DNA from 2 places in the Streptosporangium heterodermiicola genome. Region 2 is predicted to be linked to the other one. Evidence: predicted binding sites of a transcription regulator. Region 2 holds the regulator's gene; the other holds the start of a gene.
What was found. The regulator LexA, encoded in region 2, represses DNA repair genes until DNA is damaged. The targets are predictions, from matches to a motif close to TCGAACANNTGTTCGA.
Positions count from the first base shown of each region.

Region 1: ruvC (crossover junction endodeoxyribonuclease RuvC) is a predicted target of LexA. The motif match lies at 7,156-7,171, and genes of this name have one in related genera.

Region 1 is NZ_JBPJSR010000001.1:47,625-59,643, reverse strand. It holds gene ACSC1Q_RS00265 (DUF3048 domain-containing protein) at 84-1,097, shown strand; gene pdxS (pyridoxal 5'-phosphate synthase lyase subunit PdxS) at 1,250-2,164, shown strand; gene ACSC1Q_RS00255 (alkaline phosphatase D family protein) at 2,331-4,025, shown strand; gene pdxT (pyridoxal 5'-phosphate synthase glutaminase subunit PdxT) at 4,194-4,784, shown strand; gene ACSC1Q_RS00245 (YebC/PmpR family DNA-binding transcriptional regulator) at 4,788-5,540, shown strand; gene ACSC1Q_RS00240 (cation:proton antiporter) at 5,615-6,889, shown strand; gene ruvC (crossover junction endodeoxyribonuclease RuvC) at 7,204-7,788, shown strand; gene ruvA (Holliday junction branch migration protein RuvA) at 7,785-8,405, shown strand; gene ruvB (Holliday junction branch migration DNA helicase RuvB) at 8,515-9,573, shown strand; gene yajC (preprotein translocase subunit YajC) at 9,799-10,164, shown strand; gene secD (protein translocase subunit SecD) at 10,249-12,019, shown strand, end outside.
Region 2 is NZ_JBPJSR010000015.1:233,082-245,100, forward strand. It holds gene ACSC1Q_RS29775 (Shedu immune nuclease family protein) at 1-179, shown strand, start outside; gene ACSC1Q_RS29780 (vitamin B12-dependent ribonucleotide reductase) at 420-3,281, opposite strand; gene nrdR (transcriptional regulator NrdR) at 3,366-3,827, opposite strand; gene ACSC1Q_RS29790 (LysM peptidoglycan-binding domain-containing protein) at 4,425-4,691, opposite strand; gene lexA (transcriptional repressor LexA) at 5,392-6,102, shown strand; gene leuS (leucine--tRNA ligase) at 6,658-9,126, opposite strand; gene ACSC1Q_RS29805 (hypothetical protein) at 9,678-12,019, shown strand, end outside.

The DNA of each region.
Region 1 (12,019 bases), on a different contig from region 2:
GGTAAGCTCTTGGCGATTCGTGGCTGATTGGCCGAGTAGCTGATTGGCCGACTGGCCGATTGTCCGACTTGAGGAGACGAACCGTGCGGGTGCCCCGGATGATCGCCGTCGCGCTGGCGGGAGTCGCGATCCTGGCGCCCGCCGCCTGTTCCTCCGACGATCCGGCCGCGCCGGGCAGCCCCGCGGGGGCGGCCGACGAGCCGAGCGCGGTCCCGGCCCCCACGCCCGAGCCGACGCACCCCTTCACCGGCCTGCCCGGCGCGGCCCGCAAGCCGGTGCTCGCGGTGAAGATCGAGAACACCTCGGCGGGCAAGCCGCAGCTCGGCCTGAAGAGCGCCGACGTCGTCTACGTCGAGCAGGTCGAGGCGGGCCTGACCCGCCTGATGGCGATCTTCTCCTCGAAGATCCCGGCGAAGATCGGCCCGGTCCGCAGCGCCCGCATCTCCGACCTGCACATCGTCCCGCAGTTCGGCAGGCCCGCCTTCGCCTACTCGGGCGCGCAGACCAAGATGCTCCCCTTCATCGCCGAGGCGCCCCTCTTCGACGTCTCCGACAGCAGGGAGCCGGGCGCGTACTTCCGCCAGCCGGGGCGCTTCGCCCCCTACAACCTGTTCGCCAACACCAGGCGGCTGCTGGCCGGGGCGCCCAAGGCGACCAAGGCCAGGGACATCGGGTTCACCTTCGGCGACCCGCCCGAGGGCGGCGTGCCGCGCAAGACGTACAGCGTGAGATATCCGGCGGCGCGCTTCACCTTCGGCTGGTCGGAGACGGCGGGCAAGTGGCTGATCTGGCAGGACGGCAAGAAGGACATGGCGGCCGAGGGCGGCCAGCTCGGCGCGCCCACGATCGTCGTGCAGTACACCAAGACGGAGCGCTCGCAGTTCCACGACAAGAACCAGAGCTACACCCCGCTGGTGCACAGCACCGGCAAGGGCAGGGCGATCGTGCTCCGCGACGGCCAGGCGTTCAAGGCCCGCTGGTCGCGGCCCAAGGAGAAGGACGGCACCGTCTTCACCACCGAGGCGGGCGAGGCGATGAACTTCGCCCCGGGACAGGTCTGGGTCGTGCTCGCCTCCGCCAAACCCGTCATTCCCTGACGCGCAACCCCTCCATCCTGTCCAAGAAGATCGTCCAAGAGTGACAAGGCGTCGTGTAAGGGGGCAGGCCGCCAGCGCCTACGATGGAAGCGTAGTGGCCGTCCCCCGAGGACGGCCCGTGATCCGCAGCCAGCCGTCGTGAGGTAGAGACCGTGTCCAGCAGCACGCCCGAAGTCAGCGAGACCACCGTCACCGGAACCGCCCGGGTCAAGCGCGGCATGGCAGAGATGCTCAAGGGCGGCGTCATCATGGACGTCGTCAACGCCGAGCAGGCCAAGATCGCCGAGGACGCCGGCGCCGTCGCCGTCATGGCTCTTGAGCGGGTGCCCGCCGACATCCGCGCCCAGGGCGGCGTCTCCCGGATGAGCGACCCCGACATGATCGACGGCATCATCGCCGCCGTCTCGATCCCGGTCATGGCCAAGGCCCGCATCGGCCACTTCGTCGAGGCCCAGGTGCTCCAGTCGCTCGGCGTCGACTACATCGACGAGTCCGAGGTGCTCACCCCGGCCGACTACGCCAACCACATCGACAAGTGGCAGTTCACGGTGCCCTTCGTCTGCGGCGCGACCAACCTGGGCGAGGCGCTGCGCCGCCTCACCGAGGGCGCGGCGATGATCCGCTCCAAGGGCGAGGCCGGCACCGGTGACGTCTCCAACGCCACCACCCACATGCGCAAGATCAGGGGCGAGATCAAGCGCCTGGGCTCGCTGCCCGAGGACGAGCTCTACGTCGCGGCCAAGGAGCTCCAGGCGCCGTACGAGCTGGTCGCCGAGGTCGCCAGGACCGGCAAGCTGCCGGTCGTGCTGTTCACCGCGGGCGGCATCGCCACCCCGGCCGACGCGGCGATGATGATGCAGCTCGGCGCCGAGGGCGTGTTCGTCGGCTCGGGCATCTTCAAGTCCGGCAACCCGGCCGAGCGCGCCTCCGCGATCGTCAAGGCCACCACCTTCTACGATGACCCCGACGTCATCGCGAAGGTCTCCCGCGGTCTGGGTGAGGCCATGGTCGGCATCAACGTCGACGACATCCCGGCCCCGCACCGGCTCGCCGAGCGCGGCTGGTAGAGCGGGCGGGGGCGCCGAGAGCCCCCTGGAAACCTCCGGAAAACCGGGCAAAAGGCGATCTCCGTGACGGAGATCGCCTTTTCCCTGACAGGAGGAGTTAACTCCTCGGTCATGGTGCTCCGCGAGGCTGACGGGCGTTCGAGCCCGATCACCCGGGAGGTTTCCCTTGTCGAAGTTCACCCGCCGGTCCTTCCTCGTCACCGGCATCGCGGCCGGCGCGGCGGCGGGCATCCCGGCCGCCGCCGCGCACGCCGATCCAGGGCCCGTCCAGGAGAGCGCCGAGTCCCAGGCGTCCCTGGCCTCCCGCGGCCTGCGTTCGGACCCCTTCACGCTCGGCGTCGCCTGCGGCGACCCCGACTCCGGCGGCTTCGTGATCTGGACCCGCCTGGCGCCCCAGCCGCTCGCCGAGGACGGCCTGGGCGGCATGCCCGCCCGGCCCTTCGCCGTCGAGTGGCACGTCTACGGCGACGAGAGGGGCCGCCGCGTGCTGCGCAGGGGCGTGGCCGTCGCCACCCCCGAGTGGGGCCACAGCGTCCACGTCGAGCTGAACGGGCTGCCCTCCGACAGGGACTACTGGTACCGCTTCAAGGTCGGCCCGTACGTCTCACCGATCGGCAGGGCCAGGACGGCCCCGCACGCCCTCTCCCACGGCTCGGCCCTGGCGATGGCGTTCGTCTCCTGCGCCCAGTACGAGCACGGCTACTTCACCGCCTACGGGCGCCTGGCGGAGGAGCGGCCCGACCTGATCCTGCACCTGGGCGACTACCAGTACGAGTACCGGCGCGACACCTACACCATCCCCGGCGGCAACATCCGCCACCACGAGGGGCCGGAGACCGAGAGCCTGGCGAACTACCGCCAGCGGCACGCCCAGTACAAGACCGACCCCGACCTGCAGGCCGCGCACGCCGCCGCCCCCTGGCTGGTCGTCTGGGACGACCACGAGCTGGACAACAACTGGGCCGACGAGGTGCCGGAGAAGCCCGAGGTGCCCCAGCCGAACTTCCTCGCCCGGCGCGAGGCGGCCTTCAGGGCCTACTACGAGAACATGCCGCTGCGGCGCTCCGCCATTCCCAGGGGCGTCGACATGCAGCTCTACCGGCGCGTCCGGTGGGGGAAGATGGCGACCTTCCACATGCTCGACACCCGTCAGTACCGCAGCGACCAGGGCTGCGGCGACGGCTACAGCGACTGCCCGGCCGCGGTCGACCCCGCCCGCTCGATCACCGGCGACGCGCAGGAGCGCTGGCTGCTGGACGGCATGCGGCGCTCGGAGGCGCGCTGGGACGTGCTCGGCCAGCAGGTCTTCTTCGCCCAGCGCGACAACAACGCCGGGCCCGCCAAGATCACCAGCCAGGACGCCTGGGACGGCTACGTCGCCTCGCGGCAGCGCATCACCCAGGGCTGGGTGGACGCCAAGGTGCGCAACCCCGTGGTGCTCACCGGCGACGTGCACGCCCACTGGGCGAGCGACCTCAAGCTCGACTACGACGACCCCACCACCCGCACGGTCGGCTCCGAGCTGGTCGCCTCGTCCATCACCACGGGCGGCGACGGCGTCGACTCCGACCCGGCGGCCCACCCGTACCTGACGATCAACCCGCACCTGAAGTTCTACAACAACCAGCGCGGCTACGTGCTGACCCGGATCGAGCGCGACCGTCTCACCGCCGACTTCAAGGTGCTGCCGCAGGTGACGCGGCCGGGGGCGGCGGCGCACACCAAGGCGACGTTCGTGATCGAGGACCGGGTCCCCGGCGTGCAGCGGACGTACCTGCGCCCGGTCGACCCCTCGGCCGCCAGGACCCCCGGGATCGACTGGATCCAGGAGACCGTGGACCTGGAGACCAAGCGTCCCTGAGCTCGTGGTGATCACCTGTCACCACCGTCACGGGCGCCCCGGCGGATCCTCGCCGGGGCGCCCGTGGCGCGTTCCGGCGGGGTTTTCCCCGGGGCGAACCGGTTTGGGAACGCCCGGCCGGTAGCCATACGCTGAAGAGGCACCCCACCCGCACGGGAAGGACCATCGGTGACCATCGTCCCCACGATCGGCGTGTTCGCGCTGCAAGGAGACGTGCGCGAGCACGTGCGCGCCCTGGAGGCGGTGGGCGCGAGAGCGGTCACCGTACGGCGTCCCCGCGAGCTGGAGGCGGTCGACGGCCTCGTCGTCCCCGGCGGGGAGTCCACCACGATGTGGAAGCTCGCCGAGACCTTCGAGCTGCTCGAACCGCTCCGTATGCGGATCAAGGCGGGCATGCCCGCCTACGGCTCCTGCGCTGGGATGATCATGCTGGCCGACCGGATCGAGGGCGGGATCGAGGGCCAGCAGACGATCGGCGGCATCGACATGGTCGTCCGCCGCAACGCCTTCGGGCGCCAGGTCGACTCCTTCGAGGCCGACGTCGACTTCGCCGGTCGCGGCGGCATGCGGGCCGTCTTCATCCGCGCCCCCTGGGTGGAATCCGTGGGTTCGGAGGTCGAAGTGCTGGCGCTGGCCGAACCTGGGGATAGGATCGTCGCGGTCCGCCAAGGACCGTTGCTCGCCACGTCCTTCCACCCGGAACTTACCGGGGATGTCGGTGTGCATTCATATTTCGCTGAGATGGTGAGGGAGCTCTAGGCGATGTCCGGCCACTCCAAATGGGCGACGACGAAGCACAAGAAGGCCGCGCTCGACTCCAAGCGCGGCAAGCTGTTCGCCAAGCTCATCAAGAACATCGAGGTCGCGGCCCGGACGGGCGGACCCGATCCGGACGGCAACCCGACGCTGTACGACGCCATCACCAAGGCGCGCAAGAGCTCGGTCCCGATCGACAACATCGAGCGCGCCCGTAAGCGCGGCGGCGGCCTGGAGGCCGGCGGCGCCGACTGGCAGACGATCATGTACGAGGGGTACGCCCCCGGCGGCGTCGCGGTGCTGATCGAGTGCCTCACCGACAACCGCAACCGCGCCGCCTCCGAGGTCCGCGTCGCGCTGACCCGCAACGGCGGCTCGCTGGCCGACCCCGGCTCGGTGTCCTACATGTTCAACCGCAAGGGCGTCGTGCTCGTCCCCAAGGGTGAGCTCGCCGAGGACGACGTGCTGGTCGCGGTCCTCGACGCGGGCGCCGAGGAGGTCAACGACCTGGGTGACCAGTTCGAGGTCGTCTCCGAGGCCACCGACCTCGTCCCGGTCCGCAAGGCCCTGCAGGAGGCCGGGATCGACTACGACTCGGCCGAGTCCAGCTTCATGCCGACGATGAACGTCCCGCTCGACGAGGACGGCGCCCGCAAGGTCTTCAGGCTGATCGACGCCCTGGAGGACAGCGACGACGTGCAGAACGTCTGGGCCAACTTCGACGTCTCCGACGAGGTCATGGAGAAGCTCGACGCCTGACCCGGGCCATTCCGGTGTGACCTCGTGTTGTCTGCGAGGTTTGTCCGCGTGGTCAAGGGCATATCACGCGGACAATGGGCAATCCTGATCTGATCTTTGCCGTGGCGGGCGTCGCCGCGCTGCTCGCGGCCACGCTCCCCCGGCTCCTCGACCGGCGTCCCTTCTCGCTCCCGCTGGCCTGCCTGCTGGGCGGCCTGCTCCTCTACTTCCTTCCCCTGGAGCTGCCGGATCCCGATCCGGTGGCCCACCGGTCACTGATCGAGCACGCCACCGAGATCTGTGTGCTGATCTCGCTCATGGGCGCCGGGCTCGCCATCAACCGGCCCTTCGGGCGGCGCGCCTGGTCCTCGACCTGGCGCCTGCTGGGGTGGACGCTCCCGCTCACCGTCCTCGGCGTGGCCGCCGCCGCGTACGGCCTGCTCGGCTGGCCGCTCGCCGCGGCGCTGCTGCTGGGCGCGGTGCTCGCGCCGACCGACCCGGTGCTCGCCTCCGACGTGCAGGTCGGCGAGCCCGTCGACTCGGAGAAGGCCGACGACGAGGTCCGCTTCACCCTCACCTCCGAGGCGGGCCTCAACGACGGCCTCGCCTTCCCCCTGGTGTACGCCGCGATCGCGCTGGCCGTCAGCGGGGGCGTCGGCTGGGTCGCCGAGTGGACGCTGGTGGACCTGCTCTACCGGTGCGCCGCCGGAGTGGTGTGCGGCCTGCTGATCGGCAAGGGTCTGGGGCGGCTGTTCTTCCGCTCCCAGAAGTCCGACCTGCGGCTGGCCGAGCACCGCGACGGCTTCGTGGCACTGGCCGCGACGTTCCTGGCCTACGGCCTCACCGAGCTGGTGCACGGGTACGGCTTCATCGCGGTGTTCGTGACCGCCTGCACCATCAGGGCGGCCGAGCGCAGCCACGGCTACAACGGGGTGCTGCACGGCTTCATCGAGCAGATCGAGCGGCTGTTCACCGCCTGGCTGATCCTGCTGCTCGGCGGCTTCGTCGCGGTGGGCGGCCTGGCCGCGCTCACCTGGCGGGGCGCCGCGGTCGGCCTGTTGCTGCTGCTGGTCATCCGGCCGCTGACCGGTTGGCTCGCCGAGCTGGGGGGCAGGGCGGGCCCGCGCGAGCGCGTCGCGACGGCGTTCTTCGGCATCCGAGGCATCGGCTCGCTGTTCTACCTCGCCTATGCCCTCGGCCAGGCCGACTTCGGCGTACCCGCCGAGGAGCTCTGGGCCGTGGTCGCCTTCACCGTGCTGGCCTCCCTGGTGATCCACGGCATCTCGGCCTCGCCGGTGATGAACCGCCTGGACCGGTTGCGCGACAGGAAGAGCGACGAGGACGCCGAACCCGCCGCCCAGCACCTGTGAGCCGCGAGGCCGCCCCGGGCTGAGGCCGGAGCACCTCCGTGGCCGGGTCCGATGCCCGCTCGCGGCTGAGCCCGGAGTACGCCCGTGACTGGGTCCGACGCCCGCCCGTGGCCGAGTCCGGGGCGGGCTCGCGGCCGGGGCCGACGCCCGCTCGCGGTCGAGGCCCGGAGCCCGCTCGTGGCCGGGACCCGGGGCCCGCTCGCGGCCTCTCCGGCGGGCCGGGGAAGAGCCGTGCGCGGGCCGCCCGCACGCGGTAGAGTCTGCCACCGAACAGGTGTTCGGCGAGCGGAGGCGTGTCGGTGCGGTTGCCCGAGTTGCGGGTGATGGGGGTCGATCCCGGGCTTACCCGATGCGGGCTCGGCGCCGTCGAGGGGCGGCCGGGCGCCCCGCTGAACCTGGTGAAGGTCGGGGTCGTCCGCACCCCCTCCGACGACGAGATCGGCGCCCGGCTGGTGGCGATCGAGGCGGGCATCGAGCAGTGGCTCGACGAGATCCGGCCTGACGCGGTGGCCGTGGAGCGGGTCTTCGCCCAGCACAACCTCAGGACCGTGATGGGCACCGCGCAGGCCTCCGCCGTGGCGATCCTGTGCGCGTCCCGCAGGGGCCTGCCGGTCGCGCTGCACACGCCGTCCGAGGTCAAGGCCGCCATCACCGGCAGCGGCACGGCCGACAAGCAGCAGGTCGGCACGATGGTGACCCGCCTGCTGCGGCTGGACGCCATGCCCAAGCCCGCCGACGCCGCCGACGCGCTCGCCCTCGCGATCTGCCACGTGTGGCGGGGCGGGGCCCAGAGCAGGCTGGCCGAGGCCGCCGCGAAGGCGGCGGGCGCCACCACGACCCCCGCCGCCTACTTCCGAGGCCGTGGCAGGGCCGGACACCCGAGAGGAACCGCGAAGTGATCGCCTCGGTGCGAGGACAGGTGACCGCGATCGCGCCCGACGGGGCGGTCGTCGAGGTCGGCGGGGTGGGGGTCCTCGTGCACTGCACGCCGGGCACGCTGGCGACGCTCAGGACGGGCGAGGAGATCAGGCTCGCCACCTCGCTGGTGGTCCGCGAGGAGTCGCTCACCCTGTTCGGCTTCGTCACCGACGACGAGCGCGGCACCTTCGAGCTGCTGCAGACGGCGAGCGGGGTCGGCCCCAAGGTCGCCCTCGCGATGCTCGCCGTGCACACCCCCAACGCGCTCCGGGTCGCGGTGGCCTCCGCCGACGTCAAGGCGCTGACCAGGGTCCCCGGGGTGGGCCCGAAGGGCGCCCAGCGGATCATCGTCGACCTCAAGAACAAGCTCGGCACGCCGGAGGAGGCCGTCAACGCCGCGCTCGACGGCCGCGCAGCCGCACCCGCCTGGCGGTCCCAGGTCCACTCCGGGCTGGTCGGCCTGGGCTACTCGGGGCGAGACGCCGACGAGGCGGTCGCCATCGTCGAGCCGCAGGCCGACGCGGACCTGGCCGAGGGCCGTCCCCCGCAGGTGGCGGCCCTGCTCAAGGCCGCGCTCCGCGCGCTGAGCGCGCGATGAGGCGCGAGCGTGGCGGGCCTCACCGGTTTTCCTGGGGTGAGCGTGCCGTACGGGACACGCGGGGTGACTGCGGGAGAGGCCGCCGTACGGCGGGCGGGGGAGGGGCGGCGTGAGTTCCGACCGTGATCTGGTGTCGCCGGACGCAGAGGGCGACGAGAGATACATCGAGGCGGCGCTCCGGCCCAAGCGGCTGGACGAGTTCATCGGCCAGGCACGGGTGCGCGAGCAGCTGTCGCTGGTGCTGCAGAGCGCGCTGCGCCGCAACCGGCCGCCGGACCACGTGCTGATGAGCGGCGGTCCCGGGCTGGGCAAGACGACCCTTTCCATGATCATCGCGACCGAGCTCTCCGTGCCTCTCCGGATCACCTCGGGGCCCGCGCTGGAGCGGGCCGGCGACCTCGCGGCGATCCTGTCGACCCTCTCCGAGGGCGAGGTCCTGTTCATCGACGAGATCCACCGGATGGCCAGGCCCGCCGAGGAGATGCTCTACCTCGCGATGGAGGACTTCCGCGTCGACATCGTGGTGGGCAAGGGGCCGGGGGCGACCGCGATCCCGCTGGAGATCGCCCCGTTCACCCTGGTCGGGGCCACCACCAGGGCGGGTATGCTCCCCGCGCCGCTGCGCGACCGCTTCGGTTTCGTCGCGCACATGGACTTCTACGGGGTCGCCGAGCTGGAGGAGGTGCTGCACCGCTCCTCGCGCCTGCTGGGCGTCACGCTCCCCGGCGACGCCGCCCACGAGATCGCCGGTCGCTCCCGGGGCACCCCCCGCATCGCCAACCGGCTGCTGCGCCGGGTCCGCGACTTCGCCGAGGTGCGCGCCGAGGGCGTCGTCACCAGGGACGTCGCCTCCGCCGCGCTCAACCTCTACGAGGTCGACGCCGAGGGGCTCGACCGGCTCGACCGGGCGGTGCTCGGCGCGCTGCTGCGCAAGTTCGGCGGCGGGCCGGTGGGACTGTCGACCCTGGCGGTCGCGGTGGGGGAGGAGCCGGAGACGGTCGAGGTGGTCGCCGAGCCGTTCCTGGTGCGGCAGGGCCTGCTGGCCCGCACCCCCCGGGGCCGGGTCGCGACCGCGGCGGCCTGGACCCACCTGGGGCTGGTGCCCCCGCCGGACGCCTTCGGGGCCTCGTTCCTCGTCGATCTTGAGGATGATCCCGGGCAAATCTAGCGTTGGGAGTCGGTGGGGGAGCCGTACAGGATTGATCACAGAACGATGACAACTGTATCGAAATGGGAACTTCCCTGCGTGCCGAAACGTGACTTCGTTGCCGCGCTCTTAACAGCTCGCCTAAACTCCGAGCCTTGGCTGGCTGTGTAGGCTGACGTGCTGAGCGGCGTGGCCGTATGTGACGTCCGGCTTCCGCCGGTCAATCTCAAGAGAGGGAGCGGCCCTGTGGGCGGCAACTATTCGAGCCTGATCATGATCGCTCTCATGGTCGTGGTGTTCTACTTCCTGCTCATCCGGCCGCAGCGCAAGCGGCAGCAGGAGCAGGTCAAGATGCAGAACAGTCTCACGCCGGGCACCGGTGTCATGACCACGACGGGTCTCTTCGCGACCGTGGTGGCCATCGACGCCGACGACGTGATCCTGGAGATCGCCCCCGGCGTGGAGACCCGCTGGGTCAAGGCGGCCATCGGCCGTGTCCTGGTTCCGGTTGACGACGTGGAGGAGGAGAATGTCAAGGCTGTCGACCACGATGTCGTGGTGACGGCGGAACAGCAGGGTGCAGACCACGACACGACGAGCAAGAAGCCGTGAGTGGCCTCACCTCCAACCCCCTATAACCGAAAGAACTGACGACCAGTGGCCCGACCGACCAGCGGCCAGAGCAGACCGGGGCGCATGCTCCTGGTGCTTCTGGCGATCATTCTCGCCATGGGCGGGGCGATGCTCCTCAACAAGGCGTACACCCCGGAGTATGGCCTCGACCTCGCCGGCGGCACGACCGTGACGCTGCAGCCCGTCACGCCGAACGGGGGCGCTCCCTCGCAGGAGAGCCTCGACCTCGCCGTGAACATCATCCGCGAGCGGGTGAACGGCAGCGGCATCTCCGACGCCGAGGTCGCCAAATCCGGCGACAACATCGTCATCTCCGTTCCCGGAGCCGGCCAGGAGGAAGTCGTCAAGCTGGTCGGCACCACCGCGGAGCTGAGATTCCGCCAAGTGCTGGCGATCGGGGCCGGGTCGCCTCCGCCCCCGGGCCAGCTCTCCACCGAGGCGCCGACGCCGACTCCCTCGCCCAGCGCCTCCGGACGCAAGGGCGACAAGGGGTCCAAGCCCGCCGAGTCGGCGACCCCGAAGCCCGGCGCGACCGCCGCGCCCGACACGGGAGCCTCACCGGCCGGCCGCGCGCTGTCGTCGGCGCTCACCGACCCGAGCCCCGGCGCCACTCCCGCGCCCTCCGCCGAGCCGAGCGGCGACACGTCCGCCAAGCCGGGTAAGAGCGCGGCCCCGGACGCCAGCGCCGCGCCCGACGCCAGTGCCTTGCCGACGGCCCCGCCGGCATCGCCCGACGACCCCATGGCGGGCGTCGACACCACCGGGATCGACCCCGCGGCGCTCAAGCGGTTCGAGACGCTCGACTGCGCCAAGGACGCCGGGGTGGGCGCCCAGGACGCGCCGGACAAGCAGTACGTCGGCTGCAGCCAGGACGGCAGCACCAAGTTCGTGCTGGACAAGGCGGCCGTGACCGGCACCTCGATCGACAGCGCGTCCTCCGGCGTCGACCAGACCACCGGTGAGTGGCTCGTCCAGCTCGCCTTCAAGGGCCAGGGCCCCGACCAGTGGTCGAAGGTCACCACCACCGCCTTCAACTCGCAGGCCCCCCGCAACCAGGTCGCCATGGTCCTCGACGGCGTGGTCATCTCCGCGCCCGTCATCCAGGAGCCCATCACCGGCGGCCGGGCGCAGATCTCCGGCAGCTTCACCCAGGTGACGGCCGACGAGCTGGCCAACCAGCTCAAGTACGGCGCGCTGCCGCTGAAGTTCGAGAAGAGCTCCATCGAGGAGGTCTCCTCCACGCTGGGCGCCGACCAGCTGCGCGGCGGTCTCATCGCGGGCGCGATCGGCCTCCTGCTGGTCGTGATCTACTCGATGCTCTACTACCGGGGTCTGGGCGTCGTCTCGGTGCTGAGCCTCGTGGTGGCCACGGTCGTGACCTACCAGGCCGTCGTGCTGCTCGGCGCGTTCGCGGGCTTCCGCCTCTCGCTGCCGCACATCATCGGACTGATCGTCTCGATCGGTATCACCGCGGACTCGTTCATCGTCTACTTCGAACGGATCCGCGACGAGATGAAGGAGGGCCGGCGCTCGCTGCGCACGGCCGTCGAGGTCGCCTGGGTCCGCGCCCGGCGGACGATCCTCATCGCCGACGCCGTCATGTTCATCGCCGCCGTGGTCCTCTACTTCCTGGCGGTCGGCGGCGTGGCCGGGTTCGCCTTCGCGATGGGCCTGACCACGCTCATCGACATCGCGGTGGTGTTCATGTTCACCAAGCCGTTCGTCGCGATGCTGGCCAAGTTGCCGTTCTTCGCCAAGGGGCACAAGCTCTCCGGGCTCGACGCCGAGCGCATGAGCGAGGCCCCCGTCGCGCCCAAGACCGTTCCGCAGGAGG
Region 2 (12,019 bases):
ACTATCTGAAACTCCTCGACGAGAACCTTGACGCGATCCTCGGCCACGGCGTTGACACCCGTCGCGCGACAGCCGTTCTTGTCATCATCGGCCACCCCGCTTTCCCTGAAGCTCGGATCAACGAGACCCTACGTGTCCACAGTTCTCACCTTTCACGAATCACGGTCGTCCACCTATAAGCAACTCCTCGATACGGCGGAACGCACTCTTGATCTGGCCGATCCGTCGGCGCCCGATCTCGCCTGGCCGGCCATCCGTCATCCATGCCTCATGGGCTGACGAGACAGCAGGAGCGGGAAGCCCGGTACCGGGCTTCCCGCTCCTCTTCGATTACCCCCTCAGCGCGACAAAGCCGTCAGGCGCCTGTTTCATATGGAGGATTAGGTGGATTTTCCCACGATGTCGTATCTCGATCCGTTTTAGCTGCAGCCGCTGGTGGAGCCGCAGCCCTCGCAGACGTAGCAGCTGCCGGCCGGGCGCATCTTGGTGCCGCAGGTCATGCAGAGCGGCGCGTCGGCGGTGCGGCCCTGGTGGGACTCCAGGGAGCCGGTGCGGCGCGGGGTCTCCACGGGTGCCGCCTCGGGGCGGGACTTCGGCTCCTCGACGGGGGCCGACTCGATGGAGGCCGTCTCGATGGGGGCCGAGGTGGCGAGTTCGGCGATGACCTCGTCGGCGGTGTGGATCGGGGCCGGGTCCTCACCGCGCTGCTGGGCGGCGCGCTCGGAGGCGGAGAAGATCCCGAGGGCGGCGCGGTCGTCGTAGGGCAGGTGGTCCAGGGCCAGCCGGCGGAAGATGTAGTCCATCACCGAGGCGGCGATGCGGACGTCCGGGTCGTCGGTCATGCCGGCCGGGTCGAAGCGCATGTTGACGAACTTGCCGACGTACGTCTCCAGCGGCACCCCGTACTGCAGGCCGATGGAGATGGCGACCGAGAACGCGTCCATGACGCCCGCGAGGGTCGAGCCCTGCTTGGACATCTTCAGGAAGACCTCGCCGAGACCGTCGTCGGGGTAGGACGAGGCGGTCATGTAACCCTTGGCGCCTCCCACGGTGAAGCGGGTGGTGGTGCTGGGGCGCTGGTTCGGCATCCGGCGCCGGGTCGGGCGGCTGATCTCCACGACCTGGATCTCCGGCTCGGCGGGCCTCTCCTTCTCCTCGGTCTTCTTGCCCGAGCCCGAGACCGAGAGGGGCTGGCCGACCTTGCAGTTGTCGCGGTAGACGGCGAGGGCCTTGAGGCCGAGCTTCCAGCCCTCCATGTAGACCTGCTCGATGTCCTCGATCGTCGCGGACTCGGGAAGGTTCACCGTCTTGGAGATCGCCCCGGACAGGAACGGCTGGGCCGCGGCCATCATCCGGACGTGGCCCATCGGGGCGATCGCGCGCTCGCCCATGGCGCAGTCGAACACCTCGTAGTGCTCGCGCCGCAGCCCGGGGGCGTCGACGACGTGGCCGTGCTCGGCGATGAACTCGACGATCGCCTCGACCTGCTCCTCCTGGTAGCCCAGCCGCCGCAGCGCGCGCGGGATCGTCTGGTTGACGATCTGCATGGAGCCGCCACCGACGAGCTTCTTGAACTTGACCAGGGCGAGGTCGGGCTCGATGCCGGTGGTGTCGCAGTCCATCATCAGGCCGATGGTGCCGGTCGGGGCGAGGAGCGAGGCCTGGGCGTTGCGGTAGCCGTTGCGGTCGCCGAGCCGCAGGCACTCGATCCACTGCCTGGAGGCCTCGCGGTGGATGGCCCCGTCGATCTCGTCGAACGTGCGCAGGGCCTCGTTCGCGTCGTTGTGCTTGCGCATGACCCGCTTGTGCGCGTCGGCGTTGCGGGCGTAGCCGTCGTACGGGCCCACGACCGCGGCCAGCTCGGCGCTGCGGCGGTAGGAGACGCCGGTCATCAGCGAGGTGATGGCCCCGGCGACCGCGCGGCCGCCGTCGGAGTCGTAGGCGTGGCCGGTGGCCATGAGCAGCGCGCCGAGGTTGGCGTAGCCGATGCCCAGCTGGCGGTAGGCGCGGGTGGTCTCGTCGATCTTCTCGGTCGGGAAGTCGGCGAAGGTGATGGAGACGTCCATCGCGGTGATGACCAGCTCGGTGATCTTCACGAAGTTCGCGATGTCGAAGGTGTCGTCGTCCTTCAGGAACTTCAGCAGGTTGATGCTCGCCAGGTTGCACGAGGAGTTGTCGAGGTGCAGGTATTCGGAGCAGGGGTTGCTCGCGGTGATGCGGCCCGTCTCCGGGCTGGTGTGCCAGTCGTTGATCGTGTCGTCGTACTGGACGCCGGGGTCGGCGCACTCCCACGCCGCCTTGCCCATCTTGCGGAACAGCCCTCTGGCGTCGACCTTCTCGATGACCTCGCCGGTGAGGCGGGCGCGCAGGCCGAACTCCTCGCCGTTCTCCACCGCGCGCATGAACTCGTCGGAGACGCGCACGGAGTTGTTGGCGTTCTGGTACTGGACGGAGACGATGTCCTTGCCGCCCAGGTCCATGTCGAACCCGGCGTCGCGGAGGGCGCGGACCTTGTCCTCCTCGCGCGCCTTGGTCTCGACGAACTCCTCGATGTCGGGGTGGTCGACGTCGAGGACGACCATCTTGGCGGCGCGGCGGGTGGCGCCCCCGGACTTGATCGTCCCGGCGGAGGCGTCGGCGCCGCGCATGAAGGAGACCGGGCCGCTCGCGGTGCCGCCGCTGGAGAGCAGCTCCTTGGAGGAACGGATCCGGGAGAGGTTGACGCCGGAGCCCGACCCTCCCTTGAAGATCACGCCCTCTTCCTTGTACCAGTCGAGGATCGACTCCATCTGGTCGTCGACGGCCAGGATGAAACAGGCGCTGACCTGCTGCGGCGACGCGGTGCCGACGTTGAACCAGACGGGCGAGTTGAAGCTGAAGACCTGGTTGACCAGAGCGTGCTTGAGCTCGTGGTCGAAGATCTCGGCGTCCTCGTCACCGGCGAAGTAGCCGTGCTCGACCGCCGTACGGGTGTAGACGCCCACCACCCGGTCGACGAGCTGCTTGAGGCTCCACTCCCGCTGCGGGGTGCCGACCGCGCCGCGGAAGTATTTGGTGGTCACGATGTTGGCGGCGTTGACCGACCACGACTGGGGGAACTCCACGCCGCGCTGCTCGAAGTTGATCGAGCCGTCGCGCCAGTTGGTCATGACGATGTCACGGCGCTCCCAGGTCAGCTCGTCATAGGGATGGACGCCTGGCGTGGTGAAGACGCGCTTCATCCTCAGGCCCTTACGCGGCCTCTTGCTCCCACGTGTCACCGCGCCGACAGTCTCCGTCATGACTTCCCCCTCCTGGGGCTCCGTAGAACCCTCGAATCGGACCACACCAACGCGCCGCCTCACCCCCGGCGCCCGGGGTCTGCATCAGTCCTGCCCGGTGGAGCGCTCCGCCCGGAGCTTCTCGATCTCCGCCTCGAAGTCGGCCAGCGTCTCGAATCCGCGGTAGACGGAGGCGAACCGCAGGTACGCCACCTCGTCCAGCTCGCGGAGCGGGCCCAGGATGGCCAGCCCGACCTCGTGGGCCGCGATCTCGGCGCATCCGGTGGCCCGGATGCTCTCCTCGACCCGCTGGCCCAGCTGCGCCAGGGAGTCCTCGCTGACGGACCGCCCCTGGCAGGCCCGCCGGACCCCGGCGATCACCTTCTCCCTGAAGAACGGCTCCGTCACACCGCTTCGCTTGCTCACCATGAGCAGGACGGTCTCCTGCGTGGTGAACCTGCGCCCGCATTCCGAGCACGTGCGCCTGCGGCGGATGGCTCCACCGTCCTCGGTGGCCCGGCTGTCGATGACCCGCGTGTCCAGATGGCGACAGAACGGACAATGCACGCGTGTCGCCTCCTTGACTACCGAAGCGGCCGACCCACCTCACCTACCCACGGCGCGCACGCCTAGACGCTCGCGCACACATCTTCGAATAGTCGAGATGCGGTAATGGAACCACAATCTGTGGTGAAGGGTTGCGATACAGCCACTAGATGTTGTGGTCCAACCGTAGAAGTGCGCGACCATGAACGCAAGTTGAAACGACCTTGCCGGACGAAGTCGCTGATCAGCCGTCACATCCCGGCGTGTCGCCACCCGGGCGAGGCCCCTCCCACCCCGGGCGCCCCTTCCCTCACATCCGCCCCGGGCGATCTGTCAGGCGAAAGGCCCCGCGCCTCTCTCCCGCCCCCGCCGGACCGCACCCTGGAATCCCTCTCCCGCGCCCGTCGACCGCCCCTCGGACCTCTCCCCCGCCCGCCGACCACCTCGGGCCCCACCCTCGCCCGCCGACCGCCTCGGGCCCCTCTCCCGCGTACGCCGACCGCTCCTCGAACCCGTCCCCCGCGTGGACCGACCGCCCCTCGGGCCCTTCTCTCCCGCTCGCCGACCGCCCCTCGCGCATGCCGCCCCACCCCCACCTCGGGGTGGCCCTCCCGGGCCTCAGCGGACGAGGCCCTCGGGGAGATAGAGCCGGGTCCCCGGCCGGACCTCGGGGCCGGGCAGCCCGTTGAGGTCCATGACACGACGGACCGTCGGGCCGGCGTCGGCCTCCTCGGTCAACGCGTCCGCGATCTCCCACAGCGTGTCGCCCGCGTGCACCGTGATCCGGGGAAGACCCTCAAGATCCGGCCGCCCGCCCGCCGAGGCCATGTCGATGCGCCCGCCGATCCAGAGCACCCCCAGGGTGAACAGCGCGAGCACCGCCACCGCCACGATCCTTCCACGCCTGGTGAGCCGGAGTGGCCGCCGGACGGGCGCGGGACGGTCGACTCCGGAGCGGCGGACCCGCGCCGCGGGCGCCACCGCCGATCGCGCCGCCGGCCTCGGCCTGGATCCGGACCCCCGCCCCGGCTCCCGATCGACCGCCCGCCCCGACCCCCGCTTCGTCTCACGCCCGGACGTCCGCCCGGACACCCGCTCGGGCGTACGCCCGGACCCCGGCCCGGACCTTTGTGCCGCCCCGCGGCCGGCTCGCGGCCCCGGCACCGGCCCCCGGTCGGATCCCGGCCCCGCCCCGGACCCCGGACCCGCCTCGGGCCTTCGCGCGGACTCCGGCGCGAGGCTCCGCTCCGGCCCCGATCCCGGCTCCGGTCTCGGGGGCGGCACGAGCCGCAGGCGCGGCGCCTCCGGTGATCGCCGCGCGGCCCGGGATGCCGGCGCGGTCCTGGATCGCGGTGTCGTCGTGGTCGGTTTCATGGTGACCCCCATCCCCTCGACCTGGCCGAACACATGTCGAAGAAAGATCGGCGAATCGAACACGATGTCGATCGAACTCCCGTACGATGTTGTACACCACGGCGTCGCCGATTTCGAGGACATTCGAACAATTGTTTGAATATGATCTTCGGCCGAGGTATGGTCGCTGTGTGCGACGCGTCAGATACAGACCGGGAGGCGAGGAGTTCGTATGAGCCAGCACAACGAGAACGGTTCGGCCGCCAGCGACCTGGCGGTGCGAAGGCGTGACTCCCTTGGCCTCACCCCCAGGCAGCGGAAGATCCTTGAGGTGATCCGCGATTCCGTGCAGCAGCGCGGCTATCCGCCGTCCATGCGGGAGATCGGTGAGGCGGTGCAGCTCACCAGCACCTCCAGCGTGTCGCACCAGCTGACGGCTTTGCAGCGCAAGGGCTACCTGCGGCGTGACCCGCACCGCCCCCGCGCCCTGGAGGTCCGCCTTCCCGGCGAGCCCGTGCTGTGGGTGGATCCCGACTCCGGCGAGGACGAGGCTCCGGTCAGCCGCCCGACCGCCGCCTACGTCCCCCTGGTCGGCCGGATCGCCGCCGGTGGCCCCATCCTCGCCGAGGAGAGCATCGAGGACGTCTTCGCCCTGCCCAAGCAGCTCGTCGGCGAGGGCACGCTCTTCCTCCTCCAGGTGACCGGTGACTCGATGATCGAGGCCGCCATCGCCAACGGCGACTGGGTGGTCGTACGCCAGCAGCCGGTCGCCGACAACGGCGACGTGGTCGCGGCGATGATCGACGGCGAGGCCACGGTCAAGACCTTCAAGCGCAGAGACGGCCATGTCTGGCTGGTCCCGCACAACCCCAACTACGACCCGATCCCGGGTGACGAGGCCACCGTGCTCGGCAAGGTCGTCGCGGTCCTCCGCAAGCTCTGACGCGAGCGTCCCCGGCGACCCCGGACCGTTCTCCGCGTCCGCCGGTTTCCGGGTGGCTTTCGGACCGTTCTCCGCGTCCGCCGGTTTCCGTGTCCGCCTGGCTCACCGGCGGGTCTTCGCATCCGCCGGGCGAGCTCCGGAAGACACCGTTCCGGCGCGAGTTCCACACCACGCGCCTCCAGCCTCCGCACGACAGCCGGAGGACGCGCGACACGCCGGAGGGGCGGGGTCCCGACATCGGGACCCCGCCCCTCCGGCGTTTTCGGATGAAGGGTGAAGGGACGCCTCGGAAGATCCCACGTCAACGGACACCGGCACGCTGATCGATAGAGCGGAGATGAGCGCCGGAAGCCCGGCGGGTGACCGGGAGCGGGGACCCGCCGGTGAGCCGCTCGGGAGTCGTCCATCCGATGGGCGACCCCCGAGCACCTCCGGTCCGCGTTCCGGCAGCGGCCTTCGAGACCACGCGCCGCGGCCTCACCCACCACACGACGGCCTTGCCCGGCCGCCCGCTCCACGGCTCCCAGGGGACGAGGTCGACCGGCTCACGACCCCCTAGGGGACGATGTTGACCAGCTTGGGGGCGCGGACGATCACCTTGCGCGGCGTACCGGACAGGAAGGACCGGACCTTCTCCGACCCCAGGGCCAGCGCCTCCAGGTCCGCCTCGGAGATCTCCGGGGAGACCTCCAGCCGGTCGCGCACCTTGCCCGCGACCTGGACGACACAGGTGACCGACTCCTGGACCAGCAGCGCCGGGTCGGCCACCGGCCAGCCCGCGGTGGCGACCGAGGCGGAGTGTCCCAGCCGCTCCCAGCCCTCCTCCGCCGCGTACGGCGCGACCAGGGACAGCATGACCGCCAGGGTCTCGGCGGCCTCCCTGACCGCCGGGTCGGCCGCGCCGGGCCCGGAGTCGATGGCCTTGCGGGCCGCGCTCGTCAGCTCCATCATGCGGGCCACCGCGACGTTGAAGCGGTGGGAGTCGACCAGCTTGGTGACCTCGTCGATCGTGTGGTGGACGACCTTGCGCAGGTTCAGGTCTCCGGCGGTGACGTCCACTCCGGGCGCCGAGGCCGCACCGGCCTCGGCCATCACGCGGAACGCGCGGGCCAGGAACTTCTGCGACGCCGCCGGGGAGACGTCGGCCCAGTCGATGTCGTCCTCGGGCGGTCCGGCGAAGACGACGGTGAGCCTGACCGCGTCGACACCGTAGGCGTCGATCTGCTGCCCCAGGTCGACGCCGTTGCCCAGTGACTTGGACATCGCCTTGCCCTGGTTGATGACCTGCCCCTGGTTCAGCAGGCGGGTGAAGGGCTCGACGAAGTCGACCATCCCCATGTCGTGCAGGACCTTGGTGAAGAACCTGGAGTACAGCAGGTGCAGCACGGCGTGCTCGACGCCGCCGATGTACTGGTCGATCGGGCCCCACCTGCGCACGCGCTCGACGTCGAACGGGCCCTCGTCGTAGGCCGGGTCGACGTAGCGCAGGAAGTACCAGGAGGAGTCGACGAAGGTGTCCATCGTGTCGGTGTCGCGCTTGGCCGGGCCGCCGCACTTGGGACAGGAGACGTTGACCCAGTCCTCGGCCGAGGCCAGCGGGGATACGCCCTTGGGTGCCAGGGCCTCGCCGCGCATGTCGGGCAGGGTGACGGGCAGCTGGTCGTCGGGGACGGGGACCTCGCCGCAGTCGGCGCAGTGGATGATCGGGATCGGGCAGCCCCAGAAGCGCTGGCGGGACAGCAGCCAGTCGCGCAGCCGGAAGTTGACCGTGAACCGTCCGGTGCCCCGCTCGCTCAGCACCTCGATGATCTTCCGGATCGCCTCGGTCTTGGCCAGGCCGTCCAGCGGGCCGGAGTTGACCATCGCGCCGTCACCGCTGGTGGCGATGCCGGTCTCGCCGGGATCGGCCAGGCCGGTGTGCACGACCACCCGCACCGGCAGGTCGAAGGCGCGGGCGAAGTCCAGGTCGCGCTGGTCGTGCGCGGGCACGGCCATGATGGCGCCATGGCCGTAGTCGGACAGCACGTAGTCGGCCGCCCAGACCGGCATGCGCTCGCCGTTGACCGGGTTGACGGCGTACCGGCCCAGGAAGACGCCGGTCTTCTCCTTCTCGGTGGACAGCCGGTCGATGTCGGACAGCTTGGACACCTCGACCCGGTAGGCCTCGAACGCCTCGCGCCGGTCGTCGGTGACGATCTCCTCGGCCAGCGGCGCGTCCGGGGCGACCACGAAGAAGGTGGCGCCGTACAGGGTGTCGGGACGGGTGGTGTAGACGGTGACCGGCTCGTCGCGGCCCTCGATCACGAAGTTGACGTCGGCGCCCTCGGACCGGCCGATCCAGTTGCGCTGCATGGTCAGCACGCGCTCGGACCAACCGCCCTCCAGCAGGGCCATGTCGTCCAGCAGCCGGTCGGCGTAGTCAGTGATCTTGAAATACCACTGGGTCAGCTCGCGGCGGACGACCTCGGCGCCGCAGCGCTCGCACCTGCCGTCCTTGACCTGCTCGTTGGCCAGCACGGTCTGGTCGTTCGGGCACCAGTTGACCAGGCCGCCCTTGCGGTAGGCCAGGCCGCGCTCGAAGAACCGGTTGAACAGCCACTGGGTCCACTTGTAGTACGAGGTGTCGCTGGTGTGCAGGCGACGGGACCAGTCGAAGGAGATCGCGTAGCGCCGGTAGGAGTTGGCCTGGGTCTCGATGTTGGCGTAGGTCCACTCCGCCGGGTGCGCGTTGTGCTTGATCGCGGCGTTCTCGGCGGGCAGGCCGAAGGAGTCCCAGCCGACGGGGTGCAGCACGTTGTAGCCGCGCTGGACCCAGTAGCGGGAGATGACGTCGCCCAGGGCGAACACCTCGGCGTGTCCCATGTGCAGGTCACCCGAGGGGTAGGAGAACATGTCGAGCATGTAGCGCCGCTCACGCGGGTCGGCGGGGTCGTCGGAGGCCCGGAAGGGGTCCAGTTCCTCCCACCTGCGCTGCCACTTGACCTGCAGTGCCTGCGGGTCATAGTGCTGCTCGTCGCTCTGCATGTCGGCTCGCTCGCTCACGTCGGTTTCCTCGGGGTGTGTCTGCGTGGGATGGTCTGGCCCGTCCGGCCCAATGCAAAAACCCCCCGCTCACGCGGAGGGCAGCCGCATCGGCAGGGCGCTCAGGGACGGGGAGGCCGATGCGGCCCGATAAGCAGGGTCGCGGCACGCATAGACCAAGACTATCGCAGCCCGCAAGGCGTATTCGTGGCCAGCGAAAACGGGGCCGATCGCGGCAAGCGGGGGACAGGATCCGGCCAGGTCGGCAGAATGGGGTTCTCGTACTCGCGGGACAACGAGACTCGATGGCTATACGCCTGTTGTGACCTCGTATGTCTCTCACGTTTACTCTTCTAACCGTGGCACATTCAGCAGAGCCGGGGCAGGGCCCGGATCCGATGGAGGTCGGCCTGCCCATGCAGGATCCACCGACCGATCCCACCGGACTCCAGTTCAGGGGGGCGTTCTCCGGTTTCCCTGCGAGCCCCCCCGTCTCACGTGAGACCATGCCCAATACGCCTAATTCGGGCACCCGCGCGGGAGGTAAGGAAAGCATGGCCTCGGAGCAGTCCAGCCAGTCCCACCTGCCTTCGGCATGGCCGGAGGCTGCCGAGCCGTCGCCCTCGTGGACGAACGACCCCCTCGGCACCGGCCCCCGGCTTCCCCGCCCGCAGGACGAGCCGCGAGGCGGCAACGGCTCCTCGTGGCAGACCTCACCCGCCTCGCCCGCCTCGGCCGGTGGAGGGCAGCCCCCTTCCGCCTCCCCGGCGGATTCTCCCGGTGGACGGCCCCAGGGGGCCCCGCCCCACGGCGGCGGCCGTCCGCAGAGCCCGCAGGCCGACGGCTGGGCACAGGCGACCAGCCCGCAGAACAACGGATGGACACAGGCGCCGTCCCCCCGGACCGACAGCTGGTCGGATGCTTTCAGCCCGCGCAACGACGGCTGGGCACAGGCGTCCAACTCCTATGGCGACAGCTGGGCACAGGCCTCCGGCCCGCAGGGCTCAAGCCCGCTGAACGACGGCTGGGCACAGGCCTCAGGCTCCCAGGGATCAGGCCCGCAGAACGACGGCCGGGCACAGGCTTCCGGCCCACAGGCTTCCGGCACGCAGGGTGACGGCTGGGCACAGGCCTCCAGCCCGCGGGACGCCGACACCTCGCACCAGACCTCTCCAGGCAACGGATGGCCGCAGCCCACCCCCTCCCAGGACGGCTGGGCGCAGGCGAGCGACCCGTCCAACGGCGGCCGGCCCAGCACCACACCTCCCGACGACAGCCGTCCGCAGAGCCCACAGAGCCCGCAGGCCGACGGCTGGGCACAGGCGTCCAACCCGCGCGACGACGGCTGGGCGCGGGCGTCGGCCCCCCAGAGTGACGGCTGGGCACAAGCCTCCGGCCCGCAGGGTTCAAGCCCGCTGAACGACGGCTGGGCACAAGCCTCCGGCCCGCAGGGTTCAAGCCCGCTGAACGACGGCTGGGCACAAGCCTCCGGCCCGCAGGGTTCAGGCACGCAGAACGACGGCTGGGCGCAGGCTTCCGGCCCGCAGGGCACCGACACCTCACACCAGACCTCCCCCGGCAACGGATGGCCGCAGCCCACCCCCTCCCAGGACGGATGGGCACAGGCCTCGGGCCCGCAGGCCGACGGTGGCCACCCGTCCTCCCCGAACAACGGATGGCCTCAGTCCACCCCGTCGCAGGACGGCGACGCGCAGCACACCTCCACCCCCCAGGCCGGTTCCTCCAACGGCTGGGCGCAGGCCACCTCACCGGCCGGCGGCGGCTGGCCCGACACCACGCCCCCCGACGACGGCCGTACGCAGAGCCCGCAAGCCGATCGCTGGACGCAGTCAGGCCCGCAGAACAACGGATGGGCGCAGGAGTCCAGCCCGCAGGGTGACGCGCGCCGACAGGGTTCCGGCGCGGCGGCGGGCGAGACGTGGCAGGCCGCCGCGCCGGGGCACGACGCCCCCGCCTGGCCTCCGGCACAGACCACGGAGAACGGCGGGTGGCCGCCCGCTGCCCCGCCGACGGAGAACGCCCCCTGGCCGCCCGCGGCCCCGGCGGGCGGTGGCGCGTGGCCTCCGGCCTCCCCCTCGGGAGACGCGGGTCCCGCCGAGGCGCAGACCTCGGCGTTCTCCCCTTCCTGGACGGGCGGCGACGCTCCGGCCGCTCCCTTCGGGAACGCCCACCCCGGTGCCCCTCAGGGAGGTGCTCAGGGCGCCCCCTCCGGCGTCGCCCCCGGTGGCCCCTCCTTCGCGGGCGCCTCACCTGACGGCGCCCCCCCGAACGGCACTCCGAACGGCGCCCTGAACGGCGACGGCGCCGAGAACGCGCGGCGCAGCTACGGCGTGCCGGACACCCCCGCCATGTGGGCCCTCGCGGCGAACGCGGCGGCCTCCAACGCGCCCGCTCCCCAAGGAGCCCCCGTTCACCCCGGAGCCGGCCCCCCGCCGCCCCAGACCCAGCCCGGCCAGCCTGGACACGCAGGCCAGCCCGGACAAGCAGGTCAGCCCGGACAAGCAGGTCAGCCCGGACAAGCAGGTCAGCCCGGACAAGCAGGTCAGCCCGGTGGTCACCCGGGTCAGCCCGGACACACGGGGCACCCCGGCCAGCCCGCGCATCCGGGCCAGCCCGGCCATCACCTGAGCCGCGACCCGTCCGACCCGAACAGGCCGTTCGTCACCGCGGGCCAGATCAGCGGCCCGAAGACCCCTCCGCCCGAGCGCCAGCAGGAGCTGTGGAACACGGTCTTCGGCGACAACTACCAGGCCATCGAGGACGAGGACGAGCTCGGGGAGCGCGGACGGCCGGTCTGGATCTTCGCGCTGGCCGGGTCCGTGGCCATCGCGCTGCTCGGCGCGGTGCTCTGGGCGTTCCTGGCCGGGCCGCTGGC